DNA from 4 places in the Oribacterium sp. P9 genome. Region 3 is predicted to be linked to each of the others. Evidence: predicted binding sites of a transcription regulator. Region 3 holds the regulator's gene; each other region holds the start of a gene.

Region 1 (3,172 bases), on a different contig from region 3:
GAATTCATGTTCATGGACTGCCCGGGGGAGATCTACGTCGCCCGGAAGGACGCACCGATGATCATCGGCGTCGAAGAGGGCGAGACCTATGTCGCCTCCGATGTACCGGCGATTCTCAAGTACTGCAAGAACGTGTACTACATCGACAATTCCGAGATCGCGAAGCTTACCGCCGGAAAGGCAGAGTTCTTCAATCTCGATCAGGAGCCGGTCGAAAAGGAGCTCGTCGAGATCAAGATGGATGCGCAGGCCGCCGAAAAGGGTGGCTTCGAGCATTTCATGATGAAGGAGATCTATGAGCAGCCGAAGGCTGTCCGTGATACGATCACTTCCGTCGTAAAGGATGGTCACATCGATCTGTCCCCCGTCGGCCTCAGTGATGAGGAGATCCAGAAGATTTCGCAGATTTACATCGTCGCGTGTGGCTCTGCCTACCATGTCGGTGTCGTGACACAGTACGTGATGGAGGGCCTCGCCCGGATCCCGGTGCGTGTCGAGCTCGCGTCCGAGTTCCGTTACCGAAACCCGATCCTCGATCCGAACGGCCTCGTAATCATCATCAGCCAGTCCGGTGAGACGGCCGATTCGCTGGCCGCACTTCGTGAAGCGAAGGCACGCGGCATCCGGACCCTCGGCATCGTCAATGTCGTCGGTTCCTCCATCGCACGCGAGGCGGATAACGTGTTCTATACCCTCGCCGGACCGGAGATCGCCGTAGCGACCACGAAGGCATACTCTACCCAGCTCATCGCCGGTTACACCCTCGCCATCGAATTTGCGAAGGTACGGGGCGAGCTCGAGGAGGCGCGCTATGCGGAGCTCATCACAGAGCTTGGAACACTGCCGGAGAAGATCGAGCGCATCCTGCTCGATAAGGAGCGTATCCAGTGGTTCGCCGCGAAGCAGGCCAATGCCAAGGACGTGTTCTTCATCGGCCGTGGCATCGACTATGCGATCGGACTCGAGGGCTCGCTCAAGCTGAAGGAGATCAGCTATATCCACTCTGAGGCCTATGCGGCCGGTGAGCTGAAGCACGGCACCATCTCCCTGATCGAGAAGGGCATCCTGGTGGTCGGCATCCTGACCCAGCCGGAGCTCTTCGAAAAGACCGTGTCGAACATGGTCGAAGTGAAATCCCGTGGCGGTTACCTCATGGGCCTCACAAGCTATGGAAACTACAGCATCGAGGATACCGCAGACTTCACCGTCTACGTACCATCGACGGACCCGTACTTCGCGACCAGCCTCGCCGTCGTACCGCTCCAGCTGCTCGCCTACTATGTGAGCGTCGCCAAGGGCCTCGACGTCGATAAACCGAGAAACCTCGCGAAATCCGTCACCGTGGAGTGAGCTGAGCCGAAGCACGGTCCCGTCTCACCATCGGATTTCAAGAACCGAGCGCTCGGAATCCGCATGCGTGCAGTTCCGCTGCTTCGCATGCAGAAGAAAGCAGCGGTAAATCTTTAAGAAAAAGTCACCAGACCGGAGAAAAACTCCGAGTTGGTGACTTTTTCCAGATATTGACAAATTTTTGTTCATTATGTCATTATTTTAACAAATTTTTTGTTAAAAACATGCACAAAAAGGCGTACATTCGAAGAAAATTCGTTGTCGAGCCTCGCGAATTTGATATAATATATCAGTCTATGATTTTATTTTAGGAGGTATGTGAACATGGGTGTTACCACTTTTAAAGGTGGCGTCCATCCCTATGACGGCAAGGATCTCGCCAAGGATCAGGCGATCGTCGAGCTGAAGCCACAGGGACTCATGGTCTATCCGCTTTCTCAGCATATCGGTGCACCGGCGAAGCCGGTTGTAGCGAAGGGGGATCGTGTCCTCGTCGGACAGAAGATCGCTGAGGCTGGTGGATTTATTTCCGCACCTGTCATCTGCTCTGTATCAGGTACTGTAAAGAGTATCGAGAAGAAGCTGACGGCCGGCGGAGCCATGGTAGACGCAATTGTAGTAGAGAACGACCAGCAGTATGAAGCGATCGAGGGTTTCGGTCAGGCGAGAGACTATACGAAGCTCACGCGTGACGAGATCGTGAATATCGTAAAGGAAGCCGGTATCGTCGGACTGGGCGGAGCAGGATTCCCTACCTCCGTGAAGCTGGCACCGAAGAACATCGATAAGATCGATTATTTCCTCGTAAACGGTGCCGAGTGTGAGCCTTACCTCACCTCCGACTATCGCATCATGCTCGAGGAGCCGGAGAAGATCATCGGCGGCCTCAAGGTCATCCTTTCGATTTTCCCGAACGCGAAGGGCGTAATCGGTATCGAGGACAACAAGCCAGAGGCTGTCCGCACGATGACGGAAGCCGCAAAGGGAGAGTCCAACATCGAGGTTGTGTCACTGAAGACCAAGTATCCGCAGGGTGGTGAGCGCCAGCTGATCTATGCGATCACGGGTCGTAAGATCAACTCCGGTATGCTTCCGGCAGACGCAGGCTGCGTCGTGGACAATGCTGCCACCATGCTCGCCATCTATGAGGCCGTTTGTGAATCGAAGCCGCTCGTTTCGAGAATCCTCACCGTCACCGGTGATGCGATGGCAAAGCCGGGCAACTTCCGCGTGCCGACCGGTATGAACTACCAGGAGATCGTGGATCAGGCCGGTGGCTTCAAGACCGAACCGGAGAAGATCGTCTGCGGTGGACCGATGATGGGTATTCCGCTCTTTAAGCTGGATATCCCGGTAGCGAAGAACTCGAGCTCCATCCTGGCATTCGCACATGATCAGGTTTCCCATGAGCCGACCACAGCCTGCATCGGCTGCGGCCGCTGTGTTTCCGCATGCCCGGAGAACCTCATGCCGACCATGATGTTCAAGGCTGCACTGAAGAAGGATACCGCCCGCTTCACAGCGCTCGAGGGCATGGAGTGTCTCGAGTGTGGTGCCTGCGCATATGTATGCCCGGCGAAGCGTCCGCTCACCCAGGGCTTCAAGGAGATGAAGCGCCGTGTCGGTGCGGAGCGTAGAGCTGCCGCTGCAAAGGCAAAGGCAGAAGCAGAGGCGAAAGCCGCTGAGAAGAAAGCGGAGGAGGTACAGAAATAATGAGTAAACTTTTAAATCTTTCCTCAAATCCGCATATTCGTGACAACGTAACGACTGCGGAAATCATGCGCGATGTCTTCATCGCCCTGATTCCGACGACCCTGTACGG
Region 2 (3,172 bases), on a different contig from region 3:
GGCGACGAAGGATTACATCTTCGACATCGATAAATTCACGTCCTTCGAGGGCAACACCGGTCCATACATCCTCTACACCATCGTACGGATCAACTCGATCCTTCGTAAGTTCATGCAGGAGCGTGGCGTAAGCGATGATGTGCATGTAAAGGATTATGTGAAGGCCCATGCGACCGACTTCCAGATCCTGCCGATGAAGGAGAAGTCTGCACATGATGTCCAGATGCTTCTCACACGTTATCAGGATGAGATCAACGGTGCATGGAAGGATCTCGCGCCGCACCGCATCTGTTCCTATATCTATGCACTGGCGAACAACTTCAACAGTCTCTACCATGATGTGAAGTTCCTGAGCCTGCCGGAGAAGGAAAAGGAGAGCTGCATGGCGCTTCTGATGCTGACCTTCCGTGTACTGAGCACCTGCATCCATACACTGGGATTCGGTGCACCAGAGCGGATGTAATCGAGAATAAAGGAGAAGACAGAATATGAAATATTTCATTGCAAGTGATATCCACGGCTCTGCATACTGGTGCCGCAGGACCCTGGAGAAGTTCGAGAAGAGCGGCGCAGAGCGCCTGATCCTCCTCGGAGACATCCTCTATCACGGACCACGTAACGACCTTCCGCAGGAGTATGCACCGAAGGAGGTCATCGCGATGCTGAATCCGCTGAAGGACAGAATCTGGGCGGTACGTGGCAACTGTGAGGCGGAGGTCGATCAGATGGTGCTGCAGTTCCCGGTGATGGCGGATTATGCGATCCTCGCACTGAACGGTCATACGATTTTTGCGACCCATGGGCATCTTTTCGATGAGACGAAGCTTCCGCCACTGATGGCGGGCGATGCACTGCTGCATGGCCATACCCATCTTCTGAAGGCGGAGAAGCTGACGGCAGAGGATGGACGTACGTTCTTCCATCTGAATCCGGGCAGCACCTCCCTTCCGAAGGGTGGAAACCCGAATACCTATGCCATCCTCGATGAGGATATGTTCACGGTATATGACTTCGATGACCACACGATCGCCTCGATTTCACTGAATGCGTAAACGACATATTGACGAGATGTTTTATCGTACCCTTCGGCATATTGACGGCCGAAGGGTATTTTTTTAAGCCGAAGAAGTAGAATTTTGTCATATTCTGCGAGCCTATTGATAATTAATCTACAATCTGTTAAGATAAAAAAGGTTTTGGTTGTGCATAGTAGACAAAGTGCACAACGTAATCGAATGGTTGGTATCATTATGCCTGCACAGGAAGAATGGGTCTTTCTGCCAGGGCATTCATATTATTTTAAAGGAGTAGAATTATGGCTGTGAATCGTTTCGTCTTAAATGGTATTTCTTATCATGGACATGGTGCAATCAAGGAGATCCCGGGTCTCATCAAGGCAAGAGGCTATCATAAGGCTTTCGTTGCATCCGATCCTGACCTCGTAAAGTTCGGCGTAACAGCCAAGGTGACGGATCTTCTGAAGGAGAACGGCATCGACTTCTTCCTGTATGATGACATCAAGCCGAACCCAACCATCGAGAACATCCAGCACGGTGTAGAGGCATACAAGTCCTGCGGCGCAGACTGCATGATCACCATCGGTGGTGGCTCTTCCATGGATACCGGTAAGGGCATCGGTATCGTCATCAACAACCCGGAGTTTGCAGATATCCGTTCGCTCGAGGGTGTCGCACCGACCAAGCATCGTACCGTATTCACCATCGCCGTTCCGACAACCGGTGGCACCGGCGCAGAGTCCACCATCAACTATGTCGTAACCGATGTTGAGAAGAAGAGAAAGTTCGTCTGCGTCGATGCAAACGATATCCCGGATATCGCCGTCGTTGATCCGGATATGATGTCCTCCATGCCGAAGGGCCTCACGGCTTCGACCGGTATGGACGCGCTGACACATGCGATCGAAGGCTACACCACCAAGGGTGCATGGGAGCTCGCAGATGTACTCGACCTCGAGGCCATCAAGCTCATCGCAAAGAACCTTCGTAAGGCTGTAACGAACGATCCGGATGGACGTGAAGGTATGGCACTTGCACAGTATGTAACCGCGATGGCATACTCGAACGTAGGCCTCGGTATCGCACACTCCATGGCACATACCCTCGGCGCGGTTTATGACACACCGCACGGTGTTGCATGTGCGATGATGCTTCCGATCGTGATGGAGTTCAACCAGGAGTACACTGGCGAGAAGTTCAAGGCCATCGCAGAGGCCTTTGGTATCGACACGACCGGTATGGATGCAGCGACCTATCGTAAGGCGGCCATCGATGCCGTGAAGCAGCTCTCTGTAGATGTTGGCATCCCGACGAAGCTGGAGGCACTCAAGGAAGAGGATCTTCCGTTCCTGTGTGAGTCCGCTGCCGCTGATGCATGTGCACCTGGTAACCCGAGAGAGGCAAGCATCGCTGACTTCGAAGCTATGTTCAGAAAGTTAATGTAAATATTCCCCCCGGAGTTTTCTCCGGGGGCTTTTTTGTGCTACCATAGGCATCAGAGTTTATCAGAAAGAAAAGGCCAGATGATGATGAAAAAAGCATGGAAATACAGGATGATCCCGGTAGCCCTGATGCTGCTCCTGTCCGGATGTGGACACTTTACGGAGCTTGTGGAGCATGTCGCGTCGAAGCAGGAGACGACGGCGGAAGAAACGCAGGCGATCCTGGAAACGACCATCCCGGCGGAACAGGTCGTGGAGCCGGCAGATTCAGATGCGATGCGGATCGAGCTTTCCCAGGGGGCAGCAGCCCTCGGCTTCGCGCATCTCATGGAGGAGTCCGAGCTGGGTGCGACACAGGGAGACTACCATTTCGATTTGAAGAGCAGTGAAGCAGAGGTCCTGTCGGACTTCATCACCGGAGCGGCGGATGTCGCGGTCCTTTCACCGGAAAGTGCAGCACGGGCCTACCATGATGCGAAGGACGGTGCGGTCATCGTCAATATCAATGCAGGCAACGAGCTGTACTGCATCACCGGCAACAGCGAACTGAAGAGCTTTCAGGGACTGAAGGGACAGACCGTACTGAGCGTCGGACAGGGCGAGCAGCCGGAGTATGTGCTTCGGTACCTGAAGAGTCAATATGGCACGCAGTTCGATGTACAGTATACGAGCATCGAGGACATCACGGCGCAGCTTACGGCGGATCCGTCGAAG
Region 3 (3,172 bases):
GCGGGCACAGGTACCAGGTACACGGCGCATGACATTGCCGAAATCCGTCGAACCGGTCTGCGCTCTCGGCGGGGCGATCCGCGGTGCGCCGATCTCTTCGGCCTGCTTCATCACGAGATCGTTCAGTCGGATGACCGGAATCTTATTATCGACTTCCTTCTCGCGGATGATTTCCACCTCGGTTTCGGTCATCATCGCCGCGCCCTGGAGAATCTTTTCGAAGCGTGTGCAGACGTTGTCGAGGTAAGCGCGGTTATAGGAACGCACGTAGAAGCTCGCCTCCGCATAGGCCGGCACGACATTGGCCGGTGTGCCGCCGCAGTTGGTGACTGTATAATGGATCTTCACGTCGGATGCGACGTGCTCACGTAAAAACTCAACGCCCTGGAAGGCGAGGATGAGGCCATCCAGCGCACTGCGACCCTTTTCCGGGCGGAGCGCAGCGTGCGCACTGGTGCCGTGGTAGATTACCTTATACTTCGAGTTCGCGAGAGACTTCACATCCACCTGCGTATTCGGACCGCCGTGCATCATGAAGGCCACGTCGAGATCGGTGAAATCGCAGCCGTTCCGGATCATCTGGATCTTGCCGCTGATGCTTTCCTCGGCAGGGGTTCCGTAGACCGTGATGGTATAGGCCTGGTCCAGGTCTGCTTCTTTTAATGCCTTCGCCGCAGCGAGGATGGATGGACCCTGCAGATGATGACCGCAGGCGTGTCCGAGGCCTGGAAGCGCGTCATACTCACAGAGCAGTCCGATGTTCGGGCCGCCGTTCCCGTGGTGATAGACTGCCTTAAATGCGGTCGGGACACCCGCAATGCCGGTTTCGACCTCGAAGCCTTCGCGCATAAGCCACTGTGTCAGAACGTCAAGGGCATGAAACTCCTCCATGCCGGTTTCCGGGTGATCGAAGATATCGTCGGCCATCGCGATCAGCTCTTCCCGAACGCCATCGATCGTTTGAAATAATCTTTCCTTCAAATTAAAAGCACCTCCGTTTTTTGATGAGCCCATTATACAGGGCAGCGGAAGTGCTTGTAAAATATAGAAAACAAAAGATTATTATTTATACTTATTTAACAATATATTTGTTAAGAATTCTACAACTTGCCTTTGACATCTATTTCACAGGATTGTATAATTTAGAACGAAATCTATGATTTTGTATGCAATATCTACAAAATCATATCACAGGAGAGCGCATTAACATGGCAAAGAAAGAAATATCACAGGCGGTTATCCAGAGACTTCCTAGATATTATCGATATCTCGAGGATCTCATGGATCAGGGGATCGAGCGCATTTCGTCGAACGAATTAAGTAAGCGGATGAAGCTCACGGCGTCGCAGATCCGTCAGGACCTCAATAACTTCGGCGGCTTCGGTCAGCAGGGCTACGGCTACAACATCCGAAATCTGCATGATGAGATCGCGAAGATCCTGAACATCGATGAGGAGCATGAGATGATCATCGTCGGAGCCGGTCACTTAGGACAGGCACTGGCGAACTATACAAATTTCCGAAAGCGCGGCTTCATCGTAAGAGCTATCTTCGATCAGGACCCGACGGTTATCGGTACCCGGGTAGGCGATGTCGAGGTGCTTCCGATGGAGAAGATCGATGAGGTCGTGAAGGCATCCAATGTCAAGATGGCAGCGGTCTGCATCCCGAAGACACCGGCCGTGAAGGTAGTCGAGCAGCTGATCGCCGACGGCGTCGTTGGTATCTGGAACTTCGCGCACGTCGATCTCGAGGTTCCGGATGATGTCGTCATCGAGAACGTGCATCTCTCCGAGTCGCTGATGCGTCTCAGCTACCGTATGGGTGAAGCCTACGGACGGAAAGAAGCGGAGGACGAGGCATAAGATGGTGATCGGTATCGGCACCGACATCCTGGAAATCAGCCGTATCGAAAGTACCCGGCGAACAGGCACGGAGACTCGTATTTTTACGGAGCATGAGCGCCGGCAGGCATCTGGAAGAGATTCCATGCTTGCCGGTGATTTTGCATGTAAGGAGGCGGTCGCGAAGTGCTTCGGCACCGGCTTCCGCGGCTTCCGCCCGATCGACGTCGAGGTGCTCCGGGATGAACTCGGGAAACCCTATGTCGTGCTTCACGGCGCTGCCCGCACACTGTATGACGAGCTGGGCGGACGCTCGATTCAGGTCTCGATCTCCGACACGAAGGAGCTCGTCATCGCATTTGCCATACTGGAGGGCACAGATGGACACAGACAAGACGACCTATCTCAGGAAGATTCCGGCACGCCGGAGCGACAGTAATAAGGGAACCTACGGAAAGATCCTCGTGGCCGCCGGCTCGGAGGGCATGTGTGGTGCCGCTTACCTCGCCGGTCTCGCCGCCTATCGCAGCGGCGCCGGCCTCGTGCGCATCCTGACCCCTGCGTCGAACCGCCTCATCGTGCAGTCCCTGCTTCCGGAGGCGATCTTCACCGGCTACGATTCGGACAGTAATTTCCGGGTCCTGTCCGAGGCCAATGTCTCCTGGGCGGACATCCTCGTGCTGGGGCCAGGTCTCGGCACCGAGGCGCTGAGCGTGACGCTCGTTCGCGAGCTGCTGCAGGCCATCGCAGCGCAGTGTGATGCAACGCCGTCGAAATGGCTTGGGAAATTCCCGCTTCTGCTGATCGACGCAGACGGCCTCAATATCCTGAGCGTCCGTCCGGAGCTCATGCAGCTCGTCGACCAGATCGCACGGCAGATCCCGGTGGTCGTCACGCCACACCCGATGGAGATGGCGCGCCTCTCTGCGGTTTCGCTACAGGAGATCCTTCAGTGCCCGGCCCACGCGGCGGAAGCATTGGCCGCGGCACATGGCACCATAACCGTGATGAAGGGCTCGGAAACCATCGTCCTGGATGCCGACGGACACGCCTTCCAGAACCTGGAGGCGAGCCCGGCCCTCAGTAAAGGCGGCTCCGGCGACGTCCTGTCCGGTGCCATCGCCGGCGTCTATGCCGTCCTGCGCGCCGACCGAATCGACGCACTGAACGAAGTCCCGCCAGAAGAACAGCGTACGCGCTGGCGCAGGATGGCCTTCGACGCAGCCGTCACCGGCGTCCTGCTCCATGCAGAAGCCGGACGACAGGCCGCAAATATCCACGGAACCCACGGCGTACTCGCCAGGGAAACGGCGGACATGCTCGGAATC
Region 4 (3,172 bases), on a different contig from region 3:
ACCATCGGCACACATCGCGATCAGCGCATCGCGCACCGGTGACTTGCTTACGCCGTACTTTTCCACCAGATCCTTCTCATTGATGATATCTCCGGAATGCAGATTTCCGGCCAAGAGATCCGCCTCAATACTTTTATATACGAAATCCTTCAGATTTGATGGTGCTCTCATTTTCCCCCCATACGTATGCATCCGCTCTATCACGGATACAAAATACTGTTATCATCTTATCATGCTTTTTACGAATTGTATGTACAGCTTTCCATGCAAAATCTGTGAAAAATTCATGCATATTTAACGTAATGCGCTCTGCGCTTCCTTCGTGAGGTCCTTGATCACCTCTCCACCGATGATCAGTCCGGCGACGGAGGGTACAAACGCGACGGAGCCCGGGGTCGAGCGGCGCCCGCTGATGTGCTCGACATCCGGTGATATTTCCACGGCGGAGACAGGATCCTCCTCTTCCACGAGCGGGGTCAATGCTTCTTCCGTGGAGTATACGACCTTCAGATGCTTCACATTGCGCTTCTTTAGTTCTCTGCGCATGACACGGGCGAGCGGGTCGATCGAGGTCTGATAGATGTCCGCGACCTGGAATTTCGTAGGATCGAGCTTATTACCGGCGCCCATGCTGCTGATGATCGGCGTACCGGCTGCCTGACAGACCATGACGAGCTGGATCTTTGCGGTCACGGTATCGACCGCATCGATGACGTAATCATACTCCTCGAAATGGAATTCCGCACTGGTTTCCGGCAGGAAAAAGCACTCGTGTCGATGGACGACGCAATCCGGGTTGATGTCATGGATGCGTTCCGCCATCACCTCGGTTTTATAGCGCCCGACGGTCTGGTGGGTGGCGATGATCTGACGGTTGATATTCGTAAGACAGACGGTATCGTTATCCACAAGGTCGATCGTACCGACGCCGGCGCGCGCGAGGGCCTCGACTGCGAAACCGCCGACGCCGCCGACACCGAAGACGATGACACGGGCGTGCTGTAAGACATCCACGGCCTTTGCACCCAGAAGGAGACGGGTTCTCGAAAACTGATCTGGCATAAATTCTCCTCTTTCGTAAGAAAATCGTAATGGGGTCTGACCCCATTACGATTGCCTTAAGACTTTCGTAAAGAAATCTTAAGGGGGTCTGACCCCATTAAAAAATTCTAAAATTCAAAAAAGCGCTGGCGTTTATCACGTCAGCGCTTCTTATCATATTCTGTTTTTCGGATGTCTGTCAATCAGAACTGCAGGTCTTCGGACCGTGCGCTTATGCTGCCGGTGCCGAAGGCGGTGCGGATTACATCAGGTCGGCGACATTGAGCCAGCTCTCGAGGATCTCCTTCTCCTCCGGACGCTGCTTCGTAAGGTTCGCAGCGGCGACGATCGGAAGCCACTTGTGCACATAGCCCTTGTCGGTGTTGGTCTTCGCGCAGAAATCCTGATAGTACTGCTCTGCCGCATCCCGATCCTCGAGGTAGAGTGTCGTGTAGGTTCTCGCTACATCAGCACTTGCGTTACCCTGGGTGGCATGTACCCAGTCGATGAGGTACATCGTGCCATCCTCTGCGACGATGATGTTATCCGGGCGGAAATCACCGTGCAGGAGCTTGAAGTGCTTCGGCATGGACTCGAGACGGGTCAGGAGCTCATAACGCGTGCTTGCATCGATGGTGTTGAGGCCATTGATCTGGTAGGTCAGCTTATCGCGCAGCTTCTGAAGCAGCGGAGCCTTCTTCGTGAACATCAGCATCTGAAGATCGACCATCTGTGCGATGTACTCGTTCTTCTTCTCTGGATGCTCCTTCATGAGCTCCTCGAGTGTCTTACCGGCGATGTACTCACGCTCGATCACCCACTGGCCATCCTCCTCGTAGATTCCGAGAATCTTCGGTACATGGAGGCCTTCGATGGTCTCTACACGTGCATGGGCGAAGGCTTCATGAAAAACTTCTGACTTGTCAAACGACTTTTCAAAAATCTTCAGAATCTTATCACCATCGCGATAAACACTCTTGCCCGCTTTTTTCGATAATAATTCTCTAGCCATAGTTGTTCTCCTTTTTTAAGTATGAGTCTATTTTACTACACTTCATGATAAAAGGAATACAAATTTGTTAAATTAATAACAAATTTTCCCGTTATAACTTTTTATCTATACCGGCTCAATGATACTGGAAGCGGAAGACGGCACAGCCATACGCCGGGAGCGGGTACGCGACGTGGTATGGTCTTCCATCACACTCGCCCTTCTTCGCCTGGTAGGCATTCTTCCGTCCGTCCTTCGAGCTGACGGCGCCGTTTTCATCGAAAATCAGCGTATAACGGCCGCGCGTCGGAACACCGACCGCATAGTCCGGACGCTCCACCGGGGTCATGTTGACGACGAAGACAAGGCTGTTCTTTCCGGTATGATCCTTCCGGATGAAGCTGAAGATCGAGCGGTCGGCGTCGTCCGCATTGATCCACTCGAAGCCCTCCCAGCTGTCGTCCTGCTCCCACATCGCCGGGTACTTCCGGTACATATGGAGGAGATCACGCATGAAATTCTGCACGCCCCTGTGCTCCGGCTCCTCGGTGAGGTACCAGTCGAGGGCGACCTTCTCATCCCACTCGTGAAGCTGTGCGAAATCCTGTCCCATAAAGAGAAGCTTCTTGCCGGCGTGACCGAACATGAAGAGGTAGCCGCACTTTAAGTTTCGGAACTTATCCTCATAGAGACCCGGCATCTTGTTGATCATCGAACACTTGAGATGGACGACCTCGTCGTGGCTCAGCACCAGGATGAACTTCTCGGAGGAAGCATAGCTCATACCGAAGGTCATCTTGTTATGTGCCCCCTTACGGAAGTACGGATCCAGCTTCATATAGTCGAGGAAGTCATGCATCCAGCCCATGTTCCACTTGTAGGTGAAGCCGAGGCCGTCATACTCCGGCGCCGCCGTCACCTTCGGCCATGCCGTCGACTCCTCTGCGATGATGATGCTGCCGTCCTTCCGACCGAGGATGATGGAGTTCAGATGCTTGAAGAACTCGATGGCCTCGAGGTTTCCGTTTCCGCCGTACTTGTTCGGTACCCACTCGCCATCCTTGCGGCCATAGTCGAGGTAGAGCATGGACGCCACCGCATCGACACGGAGTCCGTCGATGTGATACTCGTCATACCAGT

The links. The regulator Rex, encoded in region 3, represses fermentation and respiration genes when NADH is low (regulators of the CRP and FNR family bind a similar motif). The targets are predictions, from matches to a motif close to ATTGTTAANTANTTAACAAT.
Region 1: the regulator Rex is predicted to act here: its motif matches at 1,540-1,559, upstream of rsxC (electron transport complex subunit RsxC).
Region 2: the regulator Rex is predicted to act here: its motif matches at 1,157-1,176, upstream of fucO (lactaldehyde reductase).
Region 4: the regulator Rex is predicted to act here: its motif matches at 2,117-2,136, upstream of ACK8P7_RS03050 (phosphotransferase family protein).

What each region holds. Positions count from the first base shown of each region.
Region 1 covers NZ_JBKEIS010000013.1:42,021-45,192, reverse strand. The annotation lists gene glmS (glutamine--fructose-6-phosphate transaminase (isomerizing)) at 1-1,350, shown strand, start outside; gene rsxC (electron transport complex subunit RsxC) at 1,675-3,063, shown strand; gene ACK8P7_RS08365 (RnfABCDGE type electron transport complex subunit D) at 3,063-3,172, shown strand, end outside.
Region 2 covers NZ_JBKEIS010000001.1:391,245-394,416, forward strand. The annotation lists gene argS (arginine--tRNA ligase) at 1-463, shown strand, start outside; gene yfcE (phosphodiesterase) at 489-1,052, shown strand; gene fucO (lactaldehyde reductase) at 1,316-2,461, shown strand; gene ACK8P7_RS01645 (hypothetical protein) at 2,540-3,172, shown strand, end outside.
Region 3 covers NZ_JBKEIS010000018.1:2,123-5,294, forward strand. The annotation lists gene ACK8P7_RS09365 (M20 family metallopeptidase) at 1-981, opposite strand, end outside; gene ACK8P7_RS09370 (redox-sensing transcriptional repressor Rex) at 1,209-1,865, shown strand; gene acpS (holo-ACP synthase) at 1,867-2,283, shown strand; gene ACK8P7_RS09380 (NAD(P)H-hydrate dehydratase) at 2,225-3,172, shown strand, end outside.
Region 4 covers NZ_JBKEIS010000002.1:187,696-190,867, forward strand. The annotation lists gene ACK8P7_RS03040 (GntR family transcriptional regulator) at 1-171, opposite strand, end outside; gene ACK8P7_RS03045 (ThiF family adenylyltransferase) at 295-1,062, opposite strand; gene ACK8P7_RS03050 (phosphotransferase family protein) at 1,304-2,053, opposite strand; gene glgB (1,4-alpha-glucan branching protein GlgB) at 2,169-3,172, opposite strand, start outside.